Regions from separate parts of the Micromonospora sp. NPDC049836 genome, predicted to be linked through region 1. Evidence: riboswitches for the same ligand, from Rfam matches in the RefSeq annotation. Region 1 holds a riboswitch; the other holds the start of a gene.
What was found. A riboswitch is a leader RNA that binds a small molecule or an ion and turns the genes downstream of it on or off. The one in region 1 is predicted to bind S-adenosylmethionine.
Positions count from the first base shown of each region.

Region 2: it holds a riboswitch for S-adenosylmethionine, as region 1 does, so the genes downstream of both, thrC (threonine synthase) here and ACIBPB_RS12400 (GNAT family N-acetyltransferase) in region 1, are expected to answer to the same signal.

Region 1 is NZ_JBITLH010000004.1:153,243-160,990, forward strand. It holds gene ACIBPB_RS12370 (LacI family DNA-binding transcriptional regulator) at 1-966, shown strand, start outside; gene ACIBPB_RS12375 (hypothetical protein) at 1,006-1,896, shown strand; gene ACIBPB_RS12380 (RCC1 domain-containing protein) at 1,910-2,758, opposite strand; gene ACIBPB_RS12385 (hypothetical protein) at 2,837-3,109, shown strand; gene ACIBPB_RS12390 (OsmC family protein) at 3,288-3,716, shown strand; gene nhaA (Na+/H+ antiporter NhaA) at 3,757-5,682, shown strand; gene ACIBPB_RS12400 (GNAT family N-acetyltransferase) at 5,812-6,471, opposite strand; SAM riboswitch class IV at 6,450-6,564, opposite strand; gene ACIBPB_RS12405 (ABC transporter substrate-binding protein) at 6,944-7,748, shown strand, end outside.
Region 2 is NZ_JBITLH010000005.1:45,736-53,483, forward strand. It holds gene ACIBPB_RS14810 (alpha/beta fold hydrolase) at 1-1,299, shown strand, start outside; gene ACIBPB_RS14815 (ABC transporter permease subunit) at 1,299-2,213, shown strand; gene ACIBPB_RS14820 (DoxX family protein) at 2,363-2,812, shown strand; gene ACIBPB_RS14825 (DUF4232 domain-containing protein) at 2,820-3,542, opposite strand; gene ACIBPB_RS14830 (ArsR/SmtB family transcription factor) at 3,550-3,858, opposite strand; gene ACIBPB_RS14835 (DMT family transporter) at 3,948-4,910, shown strand; SAM riboswitch class I at 4,983-5,115, shown strand; gene thrC (threonine synthase) at 5,128-6,417, shown strand; gene ACIBPB_RS14845 (LacI family DNA-binding transcriptional regulator) at 6,425-7,489, opposite strand; gene ACIBPB_RS14850 (MFS transporter) at 7,505-7,748, shown strand, end outside.

The DNA.
Region 1 (7,748 bases):
TCCGACCTGGTGCGGGCGCGCGTCCACGCGGCCGTGGCCGAGCTGGGATACCGGCCCAACGAGGTGGCCCGTGCGCTGGCCTCGGGTCGTCAGCGTGCCGTCGACGTTGTCGCGGTGACCTGTGGCCGTCCGATCGGCTGGCTGGGCACCGATCCATACTTCAGCCGGGTCGTGGCCGGCCTCATGCCGGTGCTCGAAGGCGTCAACGCGCAACTGCGGCTGCACACGATCGACCGGGAGCGGGCTGCCGAAGCGATCGAGACCATCGCCGCGAACGCTACGCTCGGGGCGGTTCTTGCCGACACCACGCCAGACCTGGCGACGCGGTTCTACCGGCGGTGCCGTCGGATCGTGTCGATGGTGCCCACCGCCGCGCTGGTGCCCGCGATGGAGGCCGACAACATCGACGGTGCGATCGCCGCCGTCAACGAACTGCACCGGCTGGGCCGTCGACGGATCGCCGCCATCCACGGCCCCGCAGTCAACCCCTGCGCCAGCGACCGGCGTACCGGTTTCCGCCGGGCCGTGCGCCAGCTCGGCCTGGTGGACGTGAGCGTGGACGGTGACTTCCATCGCGACGGCGGCTACCAGGCCGCACGGCGGCTCCTCGACCAGGATCCGGAGATCGACGCCATGCTGGTCGCGAACGATCTGATGGCGGCCGGAGCCGTGCAGGCGATCACCGCCACCGGTCGTCGTATCCCCGACGATGTGAGCATCATCGGCTTCGACGACAGCATCGCCGCGGTGTGCGCCAACCCCCAGTTGACCACCATGCGGCTGCCGGTCGAGGACATGGCGGCAGCGGCCGCCCGCCTGCTCCTGAACGGCACCCCGGCAGCCGGTTACCGGCAGCGGTTTTCGGTCGACCTGATCAGGCGCGACAGCACGCCGGACCGAGCGGGCGGGGCGAGGGTGGCGCTTCGGGACGTTGACGACACAAATAGACAAGCTCCCATTGACTGATACGCTGCTCTCCCCTTACCGCTGGAGGAGAAGCGCCCAGTGAAGAAGTTGTCAAGCGTCGCGTCCGTGCTCGTGCTCGCCGTGGGCGTCGCCATCGCCCCGGCGGCGTCCGCCTCCGCCGCCACCGACCGGACCGGCGCGGAGCGGCTGAACATCCCGAACAGCAGCGCGTGCAAGGCGGGCCGCACCGTCATGCAGGGCATGGTGGCCGGTCCGGGCGGGCAGCTCTACATCGTCTTCACCAAGGCGGCCGGCGCGGAGCCGGTGCTGTCCCGGTGGCTGCGCGACGGCTCCACCTGGGACGGCGCCAGCTGGGTCTGCGCCGGGGCACCGACCTCCATCCCCACCCTCGGCCACGGTAACGACCTGGCCTACAACGCGAACTACCTGGGCCAGGGCCCGGCGCTGATCGCCACCCAGGGCAGCCAGTCGGCGTATCTGAGCGACAAGGTCACGATCGTGCGCCTGGCCGCCGACGGATCCATCGGCGCCGCCAGCGAGGTGCGGCTGCCGATCGGCAACATCAGCGGCTTCTGCTACAGCGCGACGGCCGCCGGCGGGGCCGGCAAGTACGCCGCCCGACGGCTGGGCAGCCTGTGGACCCATCCCGGCGCCGGCGCGCTCACCAGCGGCTGGACGCTGGTGAAGAGCAACCTGACCAGTCACGACAACCGTTCCGACCAGGGCATCGACTGCTCCGAGAACTACATCTGGAACACCAAGTCCATCAACACCTCGACGCCGGCCACCGGCTGGAACTGGATCTACCAGTACAACTGGTCCGGCGGCGATGTGGAGAGCGACATCGGCGTGCCGGGCAACAACCTGACCGACGAGATCGAGGACGTCACCCACGTGGGGAGCGAATTCTTCGTCGGCATCAACCGCAACGACGGGCTGGCCGACTCGGTGAAGGTGCTCATCGAATAGCGGCGGACGGTCGTCAGTGGGGCGACCGGATCCCGTGCCAGTCGGCGACGTCGCACTGGCCGTGGGCGTTGTCGCCGGCGGCGACAACCGTCCCGTCCGCGCGTAATCCAAGCGTGTGGGTGGATCCGGCCGCCACCGCGACGATGTCGCGCCAGCCCGCGACGTCGCACTGCCCGGCGTCGTTGCCGCCGACGGCCAGGACCCGGCCGGTCGCGGTGACGCCCACGGTGTGGTAGCTCCCGGCCGCGACCGCCACCACGTCCCGCCAGCCGTCGACGTCGCAGGCGCCCGTCGAATCGTCCCCGACGGCGGACACCCGCCCGTCGGCGCCGAGACCGACCGTGTGCAGGTAGCCGGCGGCCACGGCGGCAACGTCCCGCCAGGTGTTGACCGCGCACTGCCCGCGCCGATTGTTCCCCACGGCGACGGCGGTCCCGTCGGCCCGGACGCCCACCGAATGCCAGTCGCCGCAGGCCAACCCGACCACCTCCCGCCACCGGCTCACGTCACACGCGCCCTCGTGCCGCCGTCCCACGGCCAGCACGGTGCCGTCACCCGCCAGCCCCAGGGTGCGGCGCCAGCCCGCGGCGACCACTGTTATGTCCCGCCAGGACGCGACGTCACACTGCCCGTCACCGTTCCAGCCCGTCGCCAGCACGCGGCCGTCCGCGCGCAGGCCGACGCTGTGCGAACGCCCGGTGTTCGGCGCCGTGTGCACGTTTCCCGCCGCCACGGCGACCACCTGCGCCCAGTCCCCGACCCGGCACTCACCCGAGGTGCCGGCGCCGGCCGCGACCACGGTGCCGTCGGCGCGCAGCCCCACCGAGTGGCGGCGCCCGGCGGCGATGACCGGACCACTCATGGGCACAGCATGCCGGATCACCTGCCCTGGGCGGACCCGACCCCGCCCCGTCCGGCCACGCTGACGAGGCGCCGCCGCATGATCGTCGAGATGCGCGCACCGGCGAGGACGCGCCCGCCCCGATCGCACGCCGCGGGCGGCGATCAGTCGGCGGCCGGGCTGGTCCGGGAGGCGTCGCGGGAGATCATCGCGGCCGAGAGACCCGTCGAACAGCACCGGCACACCCGCCTCGCCGGACCTGTGAGTCCAGTTCCGGGCCCGGAGTCGATCGCGATCAGCTCGGAACTTCTGGGTCGAGATCGCCCCCAAGCGCAGCTTGATACCCTCCCGGTGACGGGTGTCGAGGGCTGAGCGGCTCCGACTATCAGTGATCAAGTGGACTATTCGGTCCGGGAGAGGCTAGCCTGCGCAGGTACCCGGTCGCGGGGTGGCACGCCCGGCCGCAGCCCCGCTCAGCCGGCGGCTCGGCCGCTGCTGGATTCGCGTACCCGGACCCCTCACCACCAGGATCTACAGGAAGGCGCGGCTGATGGAAACCGATCAGGATCGTGTCATCGCATCCGCCCGAGCTGTCCTTCCGGCCACCGAGCGCCGGCGCACGGACATGACCAGCCACGGCTTCACGTTCGTCGCCGATGAACCGCACAACGGCGCACTCGGCGACGGCCCGACGCCGACGGAGTACCTGTTGATGGCGCTCGCGTCGTGCACGGCCCAGACGCTGCGGCAGTACGTCGACTACAAGTACGACACTGCCGGTGACATCACCGTCGAGATCGAATACCACGAGCCCGTGCGGGAAGGCGCGGAGCGGTACCTCAAGCGCACGATCACCCTGAGCGAGGACCCTGACCCCGACGACCTGAAGGTGATGCATGAGATCGCCGAGAAGTCCCCGGTGACCCTGCTGATCCAGTTCGCCTGGAGCGTACGGACCGAGTTCGTCGGCCCGGCTTGATCAGCTATCCAGGCCCGGCCAGCGCGCCGGAAGGTGACGTGTGACCGAGACCAGGATGAGCGGCCGGACGATCTGGAAGCGCAATCTGGCGCCCCCGCTGCGAGCCTTTCTGCGGACCGAGTCCGGCAGCGCCGGCGTGCTCGTGACCGCCATCGTCGCCGCACTGCTCTGGGCCAACATCGACCTCAACTCCTACGAAGCCCTGTGGCGCACCCCACTGTCCCTACGCCTCGGGCACCTCGAACTCTCCCGCGACCTGCACACCTGGATCAACAGCGGCTTGATGACGCTGTTCTTCCTGGTCGTCGGCCTCGAGACGCGGCGCGAGTTCGACCTGGGTGACCTCCGCGACCGGCGACGATTCGTGCTGCCCGCCGTGGCCGGCGTGATCGGCATGCTGATCCCGGTGCTGGTCTTCCTGGCGATCAACCACGGTGGGCCGGGCGCGCATGGCTGGGGCGTGGCCATGTCGACCGACACCGCTCTGGCGTTGGGCCTGCTGGCACTGCTCGGTCGCGGCGTGCCCGACCAGATCCGGATCTTTCTGCTCACCGTGTTCGTGGTCGACGACCTGATCGCACTCATCGTCATCGCCCTCGTCTACAGCGACGACATCAGAATGACGCCCATCGTGGTGGCCGTCGCGGCGTTCGCGGTCATGCTGGCCCTCCGCGCGGCCGGCGTGAGACGCGGCGCGGCGTACGCGCCGGTCGCCGTCGTGATGTGGGGCGCGCTTCTGGTCAGCGGAGTCGACCCGGTGGTGGCCGGACTGGCCATCGGGCTGACCGCGTTCGCCTACTCTCCGGGCCGCGCCGAGCTCGAGCAGGTCAGCGGACTGTTCCGGTCGTTCCGTGAGCAGCCGACGCCCACGCTCGCGCGGACGGCGTCGATCGGCCTCGCGAACACGCTGTCGCCCAACGACCGCCTTCAGCGCATCTACCATCCCTGGTCCAGCTACCTCATCGTGCCGCTGTTCGGCCTGGCCAACGCCGGCATCAGCATCGACGGTCCGTTCCTGGCCCAGGCGTTCACCTCACCTCTGACCTGGGGCGTACTGCTCGCGTATGTCGTCGGCAAGCCGCTCGCCGTGATCGGCACCTCGGCCGGGCTCACCTGGGTCTCAGGCGGTCGCATCCGTCCGGCCGTGGGCTGGGCGGGCGTGCTCGGAAGCGGCACGATCGCCGGCGTCAGCTTCACCGTGTCGCTGCTGATCGCCGGCCTGGCCTTCACCGGCGACCACCTGGCCGAGGTCAAGGTCGGGGTGCTCAGCGCCGCGATCGTGTCCTCGGTGCTGACCTGGACCGCGTTCCGGGTCACCCACATGTTGCCCAAGGACACGCGCGTCCGGGCGCTGTTCGGCGACATGACGGAGCTGACCGACCTCATCCCCGACGTTGACGAGCAGCGGGACCACGTCCGCGGCCCGGCCGACGCGTCGGTGACGCTGGTGCAGTACGGCGACTTCCAGTGCCCGTACTGCGGGAGGGCCGAGCCGGCCGTCCGGCAGCTGCTGGGCCACGCCGACCTGCGTTTCGTGTGGCGCCACCTGCCGCTGCCGGACGTGCACCCGCACGCCCAGCTCGCCGCGGAGGCCGCCGAAGCGGCGGCCGCCCAGGGCAAGTTCTGGCAGATGCACGACCTGCTGCTCGACCACCAGGACAAGCTGAACCTCACCGATCTGCTCGGATACGCCGCCGACCTCGGCCTGGATCAGAAGCGCTTCCACGACGAGCTCACGAGCCACGCCCACGCCGCTCGCATCGACCGCGACATCGACTCGGCCGACCACAGCGCAGTGTCCGGCACCCCGACCTTCTTCATCAACGGCCGCCGCCACCACGGCGCCTACGACATCGCGACCCTGACCGCCGCCATTCGTACGGCCCGCGCCCGGGCCCGCCTCGGCCGCGCTGGCCTGGCGACCGGTGACCAGGCGCGTCCCGTCGACGTGACGGCACGCCGGTAGGCCGTCAGGTCTCGCCGTGCGACCTCTTGCCGGGACGGGACGGGACCGGAGCGTCACGAGGATCCGGGACCTCGTCGAGGCGTGCGCGGAAGCGCCGGCGTGTTGGCGCGTTCGGCGGACCGGCCGAGGTCACCGGCCTTCGGCGAGCCGGGCCCGTAGGCGGGTCCGGCAGGCCGGCCATTCCGAGGCGAGGATGGAGTACATCGCGGAGTCCCGGAGCAGGCCCTCCTCACCCGGCGCCCAGGACCGCGACCAGCAGCGCAGTACGCCCTCGAACTGCGCTCCCACCCCCTCGATCGCCGCGCGGGAGCGCGCGTTGCGCGCGTCGGTCTTGAGGTCGACGCGGGCCACCCGCCACTGCTCGAACGCGTGGGCGAACAGCAGGAACTTGGCCTCGGTGTTCAGCCCGCTGCCCTGGGCCGAAGCGGCCAGCCAGGTGAAACCGACCTCGACCGCGCACAACTCGTCGCGGTCCGGCCACAGCCGCGGATCCCAGTAGGCGGTCGCCCCGACGGCGCGTCCGGACGCCTTGGCCACCTGCGCGTACGGCAGCAAACTCCCGGCGGCGGCCCGGGCCAGCTGCGCATCGATGTAGTCGCTCACCTCGCCCGCGGTGGGTACCCAGGTGAAGCGGTACGAGGTCCGGTTCTCCTCGGCTGCTCTGGCCAGGTCCGCGGCGTGCCGGTGCTCCAGTGGCTCCAGCCGGACACGTTCACCGTCGAGCAGCGGCGCGGTCAGTCTCGTGGGGAATGGCAGGGGAGTGCTCCGTCCGCGACTTGCCGGGCACACCCTGTGCCGGGCCGGGTCCTCACCCGGAGCACCCCACCCGCGTAGGAGGGTTGCCGGCCAGCAAGCCGGGGCTTCGCGCTGGCACTCATGACCTGGCGTCACGGTAGCGACGGTGTTGGGGCCGACGCAATCCACATTTCGACGCCTGACAGGTGCGCGAGCGCCGTTGCCGGCCGGTCGGGTTCGGACACCGGGCCGTGACCCCGGCGAGGTCCGCGCCTTCCTCGACCGGGCCGTCGCGAACCTGCCCGCCGCGCGGCGCCTGGCCCGGGTGGTCGGTCGCTGGTGGCTCGTCCTGGTGCAGACCGGAGGTCTTGCGGAGCAGTTCGTATACAACATACGCTCCCCGAATCGCCCACTCGAGGAGCTCCCAATGACGAACCTCAGTGACCCGAGCCTGCGAAGGCTCTCCCCATTACGGGCAGCTGTGGCGGCGCTCGCCGTCGCCTGCACCGTCGTAGCGTGCTCGCCGGTGTCGAACGACGAGGGCGGCGCCAAGTCCGGTGAGGACCAGGCGGCAGGACAGGACAACTTCGGTACGCCGGCCGACCCGGCCGCCGTGAAGAAGGGCGGCAAGCTGGTGATCGCCCTCTCCGCGGAGCCCGACGCGCTGGACCCGACGCTGTCGCGCAGCCTCTACTCGCGCTACGTCTTCCAGGCCATCTGCCAGAAGCTCTACGACGTCAACGAGCAGGCCCAGGTCGTACCGCAACTGGCCACCGCCCTGCCGAGCACCAGCAGTGACGGCAGGACGGTCACCATCCCGCTGCGCCAGGGCGCGCGGTTCGCGGACGGGACCCCGTTCGACTCCGCCGCGGTCAAGGCCACCCTGCAACGGCACCTGACCAACGCCCGCTCCGCGCGCAAGAGCGAACTCGGTCCCATCGAGACCGTCGACGCGCCCGACGCCAACACCGTCGTGATCCACCTGAAGCAGCCGTTCGCGCCGCTGGTCGGGGCGCTGGCGGACCGGGCCGGCATGATCATGAGCCCGAAGGCGCTGCAGAGCCTCGGCGACAACTTCGCCAACGCGCCGGTCTGCGTCGGCCCGTTCAAGTTCGCCAAGCGGGTGCCGCAGAACTCCATCGACGTGGTCCGCGACCCGAACTTCTACGACGCCAGCAAGGTCAACTTCGACGCCATCTCCTGGCACATCCTCAGCGACGCGAGCATCCGGGCGGCCAACCTGCGCTCCGGCGACGCGCAGGTCGCCGACAGCATCTCCACCCAGGACTACGCCGCGTTGCGCGGCGACTCCTCGCTCACCGTGCTCCAGT
Region 2 (7,748 bases), on a different contig from region 1:
ACGCTGCCGTCCGGCCTGGTCGCGCCGGTGCGCCTGACCGGCCTGCCGCGCACCGTCGACGCGGCCACGCCGGTCACCGTCACCCTGCCGGGGATCGTCCGCCGGGTCGAGGCCGGGCACCGGCTACGGCTCGTGGTGGCGACCTCGGACCAGGCGTACGCCTCGCCGGCCGAGCCGGCCGTGCACACCGTGGCGCTCGCGGACGGGCCGCTGACGCTGCCCACCGTCGACGCCGCGCCGATCCCCACCACCGCCACGATCTGGCGCTGGGCGCTGGCCGGCCTGCTCGCCGCGATCGTGGTCGGGCTCGTCGTGGTCGTGCTGCTCACCCGCCGCCGGCACCGCCGCCAGGACACCTCGATCCATCCGGAGTACGCGGGCGTCCCGCTCGCCGTGCGCAACCTGCGCAAGGAGTACGCGGACGGCTTCGTCGCGGTGTCCGAGGTGGACTTCGAGGTGCACCCCGGGCAGGTGGTCGGCCTGCTCGGGCCGAACGGCGCGGGCAAGACCACCACGCTGCGGGTGCTGATGGGGCTGACCCAGCCCACCGCCGGGGAGATCTACGTGTTCGGGCACCGGCTGGTGCCCGGCTCGCCGGTGCTGTCCCGGATCGGCGCGCTCGTCGAGGGGCCGGGCTTCCTGCCGCACCTGTCCGGTCTGGACAACCTCAAGGCGTACTGGCGGGCGACCGGGCGGCCGTGGGCGGACGCGCACTTCGACGAGGCGCTGGAGATCGCCGGCCTGGGCGACTCGGTGCACCGGCGGACGAAGAAGTACAGCCACGGCATGCGGCAGCGGCTGGCCATCGCCCAGGCCATGCTCGGCCTGCCCGAGCTGCTGGTGCTGGACGAGCCGACGGACGGGCTGGACCCGCCGCAGATCGCCGAGATGCGCCGGGTGCTGCAGCGCTACGCCACCGACGGCCGGGCGGTGCTGGTCTCCAGCCACCTGCTGGCCGAGGTGGAGCAGACCTGCACGCACGCGGTGGTGGTGAACAAGGGCCGGATCGTGGCCGCCGGCCCGGTGGAGGAGATCGTCGGCGAGTCGCCGAGCGTGCTGTTCGAGGTGAGCGACCCGGAGGCGGCGCGGGGCGTGCTCGACCGGCTGGCCGGCGTACGGGTGTTGCCCGACGGCGACGGCGGGCTGGTGGTCGACACCAACGGCACCGCCCGCAGCGAGGTGGTGGCCGAACTGGTCCGGGCCGGTATCGGGGTGGACCGGGTGGTGCCCCGGCGCCGTCTGGAGGACGCGTTCCTCGCCCTGGTGGGCGAGAACTCTCGGGGAAGCGGGGACCGGTGATGGCGGGTTCGTCGGTGGCATCGTCGTCGAGCGGCGCGTCCGGTACGGCGGCGCCGGGTGCGGGCGGCGCGGCGGCCGGCTACCGGCCCTCGGCCACGCTGCCGTTCGGGGCGGAGTTCCGGCGGCAGGCGTCGCGCCGGCGTACCCAGCTCGCGCTGGGGTTCATGGTGCTGCTGCCGCTGATCATCCTGGTGGCGTTCCAGTTCGACGCCGGGGACGACGACGGCGGCGGGCGGGGCGAGTTCGCCAGCCTGGCCGACCTGGCCACCTCGGGCGGGCTCAACTTCACCCTGTTCTCGATCCTGGTGTCCGCGTCGTTCCTGCTGGTCGTGGTGGTGGCGCTGTTCTGCGGCGACACGGTGGCGAGCGAGGCGAGCTGGGGCAGCCTGCGCTATCTGCTCGCGGTGCCGGTGCCCCGGGCCCGGCTGCTCGCGGTGAAGCTGGTGGTGGCGCTCGCGTACTCCGGGCTGGCCCTGCTGTTGCTGGCCGGCACCGCGCTGCTGGCCGGCACGCTGCGGTACGGCTGGCAGCCGCTGGGCAGCCAGGTCTCGGCCGAGCTGGCCCCGGGCGACGGGTTGCTGCGGCTGCTCGGGGTGCTCGGCTATCTCGCGGTCGCCCTGCTGGTGGTGGCCGGGCTGGCGTTCCTGTTGTCGGTGACCACCGACGCGGCGCTCGGCGCGGTCGGTGGCGCGGTGCTGCTCTGGATCCTGTCCAGCATCCTGGACCAGATCACCGCGCTGGGCGGGCTGCGGAACCTGCTGCCCACCCACTACAGCAGCGCCTGGCTGGGATTGCTGTCCACGCCGATGCAGACCGACGACGTGGTCAAGGGCGTGTTCTCGGCGATCGTCTACGCGACGCTGTTCTGGAGCCTGGCCTTCTGGCGCTTCACCCGCAAGGACGTCACGAGCTGAGCTGACCGGCGGGGTACCCGCGGGAGCCTGCTCGCCCATATCATGGGAGCGTTCCCACAAGATTGTCCCGCCTGCAAAGAAATCGATTAACATCGATATATGTGATCGCCATCCTGGAACCGTCCGATATCCGGCCCAGGAGGTTCCACATGATTCCGGCCCAGCTGAGCGGCCCCGTCCTGTCCCTGTACCGCGTTGTGGTGGGTGCGCTCTTCCTGTGTCACGGCGCCGCGTCGATCTTCGGCGTCCTCGGTGGCAACCGGGGCTCCGGTGTGGCCATCCCGTTCGCCACCTGGCCCGGCTGGTGGGCGGCGCTGATCCAGCTCGTCTGCGGCGCGCTGGTGCTGGTCGGCCTGTTCACCCGGCCCGCCGCGCTGCTCGCCTCCGGCTCGATGGCGTACGCGTACTTCACGGTGCACCAGCCGCACCAGCTGCTGCCGATCCAGAACGGCGGCGAGCTGGCCGCCCTCTTCTGCTGGTCGTTCCTGCTGGTCGCGGTGCTCGGCCCGGGAAGCTGGGCGCTGGACGCGGCGCTGGCCCGCCGCCGGGCCACCCCGGCCGAGCCGGCCACGGCCCCGCCGGCCTCGGTCCCCGTCTGAGCGTCCGCTAGCGCAGCAGAGTCCGGTACGGGCGCTCCCGTACCGGGCTCTGGTGCGCCAGCGGGTTGACCGGCGGGGTGGTGGGCGACGGCGGGGCGGGCGGCGCGGGCGCGTCGGTGGCCGGGCCGCGCTTCCTGCGCTCCCACGCGCTGACGCCCAGCCGGCCGGTGTTGCCCAGGTCGATCGGCCCGTCCAGGGCGACCGGGTACGCCGGCCGCCCGGCCATCGGGGCGACGTCGAGCGCGGTGCCGTTGGTCGCCACCACCGTCGGGTCGGTGACCAGGTTGCGCCAGATCAGCGCCGCGCCGGCCCGCTCGCCGGGGGCCAGCACGATCCGGCTGGGCGGGTGGTCGAAGCCGGCGGTGATCGGGGCGGCGCCCGGGATGATCCGCACCGTGATCGGATCGCCGTCGGCGTCCCGGAGTCGGACCGCCGGATAACCGCTCAGCTCGTACGGCCGGTCGCCGCAGTTGACCAGCTCCAGGCCCATCGCCCGGAGCCCCATCGCGGCGCTCACCCCGAGTTCGGTGATCAGGATGCCCTCCGGCGAGCAGGTGGCGGCGGGCGTCGGGTCGGCCGTGCGGGCGCCCGGCCGGGGCGGTGTGGTGGCCAGCGGATCGGCACCCGCCGGCGCCGCGGGCGGCCTCCCGGCCGGCCCCGGCGTCGGGGCGCAGGCGGCCAGCAGCGTCACGCCGGTGAGGGCGCCGATCAGGCGCGCCGTGCTCCGCATCGGGTGATCAGGCCGCCCGGCCGGGCCCGGCGAGGACCGCGTCGAGCAGCCCCGGGTAGTGGCGGTCCAGTTCCTCGCGGCGCAGGCGCACGAACCGGCTGGTGCCGGCGACCCGGGTCCGGGTCAGGCCGGCCTCGCGCAGCACCTTGAGGTGATGGCTGCGGGTCGCCTTGGAGACGCCGAACTCGAAGGTGCCGCAGGCGTGTTCCCCGCCCTCGGCGAGGGCCCGGACGATCTGCAACCGGACGTCGTCGGCCAGCGCCGCCAGCACGGCGGTCACCGGTACGTCCCGCAGCTCGGGTTCGTGCAGCTCCATGTGACCAGGGTAACCTATGTTCGACAATCGTCAAACAAGCTCCTAGAGTCGGGCCGTTGGTTCGACGGTACTCGAACATAGGAGCTGCGATGCGTTCCCGTCACGCCACCCTGCCGATCTTCGCCGTGATCAGCTGGGGAGTCATGTTCCCCGTGCTGGCCAGCGCGCTCACCCGGGTGGACGCGCTCAACCTGACCACCGCCCGGTACGTGCTGGCCACCGCCGTGCTGCTCGCCCTGCTGCTGGCGCGCGAGGGGGTCGCCGCCCTGGCCACCCAGCGACGCGGGGTCGAGGTGGCGCTGCTCGGCGCGCTCGGCTTCGCCGGCTTCAACACGCTGATGAACCTCGCCCTCGGCCACGCCACCCCGCAGCAGATCGCGCTCTTCGCGGCCACCGTGCCGCTGGTCACCCAGCTGGTCCGCTGGGCGCGCGACGGCGTACGGCCCCGGCCCGCGCTGCTCGGCCTCTCGCTGGTCGCCCTGGTCGGCGTCGGCCTGGTGATCACCCGAGGTCGGCTGGACGGGCTCGGACAGTTCGGCGTGGGCGGGCTGCTCATGATCGGCGCGGTGTTCGGCTGGGCGTTCTACACCCACGGTGCCAGCCGGTTCCCCGAGTGGTCCGCGCTGCGCTACACCACGCTGACCGCCGTCGCCGGCATGCTCGCCATGGTCGCCGCCAGCGCCGTCGCCGACCTCGCCGGGCTCCAGCACGCGCCGGCCGCCGCCGACCTCGTCGCGGTCGCTCCCCAGCTCGGGTACGCGGTGCTCGTCGGCGCCGTCCTCGCGGTGCTGGCCTGGAACACCGGCGTACGACGGCTCGGTCCGGCCAACGCCGCGCTCTTCATGAACCTGGTGCCGGTCGCCACGTTCGCGGTGCAGATCCTGCGCGGCTACCGGCCGGTCCCGGTGGAGCTGGTCGGCGCCGGGCTGACCATCGCCGCCCTGGTGGCCGCGAACCTCGCCACCCGTACCCGCGCCGCGGCGACCCCGGCGCCGGCCGCCGTGGTCGACCGGCCGGCCGTGGTGGAGCCGGTCGCGGTGTTCGGGCGCTGAGCCGGCCCACACCGTGGGATCCCCAGGTGGCGCGGCCTCCGGCGGCGCATAGACTCGACGGCACAACTGCATACCTCATCCAGAGGGGCTGAGGGATACGGCCCGATGACGCCCCGGCAACCACCCACGCGCTCGACGACGAGCGACCGCGGGCAGGTGCCAATTCCGTCCCCGCCGCACCCGGCGATGCGGGGAAAGATGAGAGGACCTTCTCGACATGACGTCGACGCTTCCCGCCGTCTCCGGCATCGACACCACCCTCAGCCCGGCCCGCGCCCTGGTCTGTCGCGCCTGTTCCGCGCGCTACCCGCTGGCCGCGCAGCACGCCTGCTACGAGTGTTTCGGCCCGCTGGAGGTCGACTACGACGCCGCCGCGCTGGCCGCCGTCACCCGCGAGCAGATCGAGGCCGGCCCGAAGAACCTCTGGCGGTACGCCGCCCTGCTCCCGGCCGGCCAGGACCCGGCCACCCGGGTGACCCTGGACCCGGGGCTGACCCCGCTGGTGTCCGCCCCGCACCTCGCCGCCGAGCTGGGCATCACCGCCCCGCTCTGGGTCAAGGACGACAGCGCCAACCCCACCCACTCGTTCAAGGACCGGGTCGTCTCGGTGGCGCTGACCGCCGCCCGGGCGCTCGGCTTCACCCGGTACGCCTGCGCCTCGACCGGCAACCTGGCCAACTCGGTGGCCGCCCACGCGGCCCGGGTCGGCGCGCCGTCGGTGGTCTTCATCCCCAGCGACCTGGAGTCGGGCAAGGTGGTCACCACCGCCGTCTACGGCGGCGACCTGGTCGCCATCGACGGCTCGTACGACGACGTCAACCGGCTCTGCGGCGAGTTGGTGGAGACCGACGAGTTCGAGGACACCGCGTTCGTCAACGTCAACGTCCGGCCGTTCTACGCCGAGGGCTCCAAGACCCTCGGCTACGAGGTGGCCGAGCAGCTCGGTTGGCGGATCCCGGCCCAGGTGGTCATCCCGATGGCCAGCGGCGAGCTGCTCACGAAGATCGACAAGGCGTTCGCCGAGCTGGTCGAGATCGGCCTGGTCGAGGCGCCGGCCGGCGGCTGGAAGGTGTTCGGCGCGCAGTCGGCCGGCTGCAACCCGATCGCCACCGCGCTGCACGCCGGCACCGACACGATCACCCCGGTCAGGCCCACCGGCATCGCCAAGTCGCTGAACATCGGCGACCCGGCGGCGGGCCTCTACGCGCTGGAGGCGGTCCGCCGCACCGGCGGCTGGATGGAGTACGCCGACGACGACGAGATCCGCGCCGGCATCCGGCTGCTGGCCCGCACCACCGGGGTGTTCGCCGAGACCGCCGGCGGGGTCACCGTCGCGGTGCTGCGCAAGCTGGTCGAGTCCGGCCGGCTCGACCCGGCGGCCGAGACGGTGGTCTTCAACACCGGCGAGGGACTGAAGACCATCGACGCGGTCGCCCCGCAGGTCGGCCCCACCCACCGCATCAAGCCCTCGCTGCGGGCGGCCCGCGACGCCGGCCTCCTCTCCTAGGGGTCGCTCAACCGGTGGGTCGGGTGGTGTCGCGCACCACGACGTGCCACCGCGGGTGATCCGGAGCCGGGCTGCTCAGGCCGAGGGCCACCCGGGCGCAGTGGGCGCCCTGGTCCCGTAGCGACTGCGCCAGGGTGGTCAGCCCGACGGGCGCGGCGGCGTCGCTGTCGTCCCAGCCGGTCACCGCGAGATCCTCCGGCACGCGCCGGCCGGCGGCGCCGGCCGCGCGCAGGGCGCCGAGGGCGAGTTCGTCGCTCATGGCGGCGATGGCGTCCGGCGGATCGCCGCCGGTCAGCACCTGCCCGGCGAAGGACTCGCCCGCGGTGATGTGGTTGACCGGGCAGACGGCCAGCCGTAGCTGACCGGCTGGGTGCCCCGCTTCGGTCCAGGCGTCGCGGAAGCCCTGCCACCGGTGGCGGGTCACCGGGAACCGTACCTGCGGCACGTCGTCGCCGCCGAGCAGGTGACGGGCGCGACCGCGGTCGAGCGGGAAGCCGAGCACGAGGGGGCGGCGGGCGCGCGCGAAGGCCACCCGACCGATCGCCACCGCCGCGGCGTGGTCGTCGATGCCGACCACCGGCAGCCCGCGTCCGTGCGGGCCGGCATGGATCACCGCGGGCAGTCCGGTGTCGGCCACGGCGTCGAGCACCGGGTCGTCGTCGCTGGTGGTCCAGACGACGTAGCCGTCCACGGCGGCCTCCGCGACCCGCCGGGGATCGGTGGCGGCGCCGGTGATCGGCACCAGGGTGAGTCCGACGCCCTCGGCGGCGCACACGTCGGAGACGCCGGCGAGGAAGCGGGCCGCCTGTGGGTCCTCGAAGGCGTACGTCAGGCGTTCGCCGAGCACGACGCCGAGGGTGCCGGCCCGGCCGCGACGCAACGAGCGGGCGGCCGGGTGCGGCCCCGGATAGCCCAGCCGCGCGGCTGCCGCGCGGACCTTCGCGGCGGTTTCGGCGGACACCCGTTCCGGTTGCGAGTAGGTGTAGGACACGGTCATCGGCGAGACGGCGGCGGCGCGGGCCACGTCGCCCATGGTGGGCCGCCGCTTGGGGTTGCCGACGGCGCGGTTCATGGTGACACTCTAGTTGTGTATCGATACACAAGTCGGCGGCCCGCGCTGCCCCGCAGCGCCGCCCCCGACGTCTTCGTCCGGGACGCGCCGACCGTGCTGTCCTACGCGGTCCTGGCCTGCTACACCTTCTGGCTGTACGCCTTCGCGCCCGCGGTGACGCTGCTACGCGCGGAGTTGGGCTTCTCCTACTCCGTGCTCGGCCTCTACCAGGTGCTCTGGGCCGGCGGCGCGGCGCTCGCCGGCGCCACCTTCGGCTGGG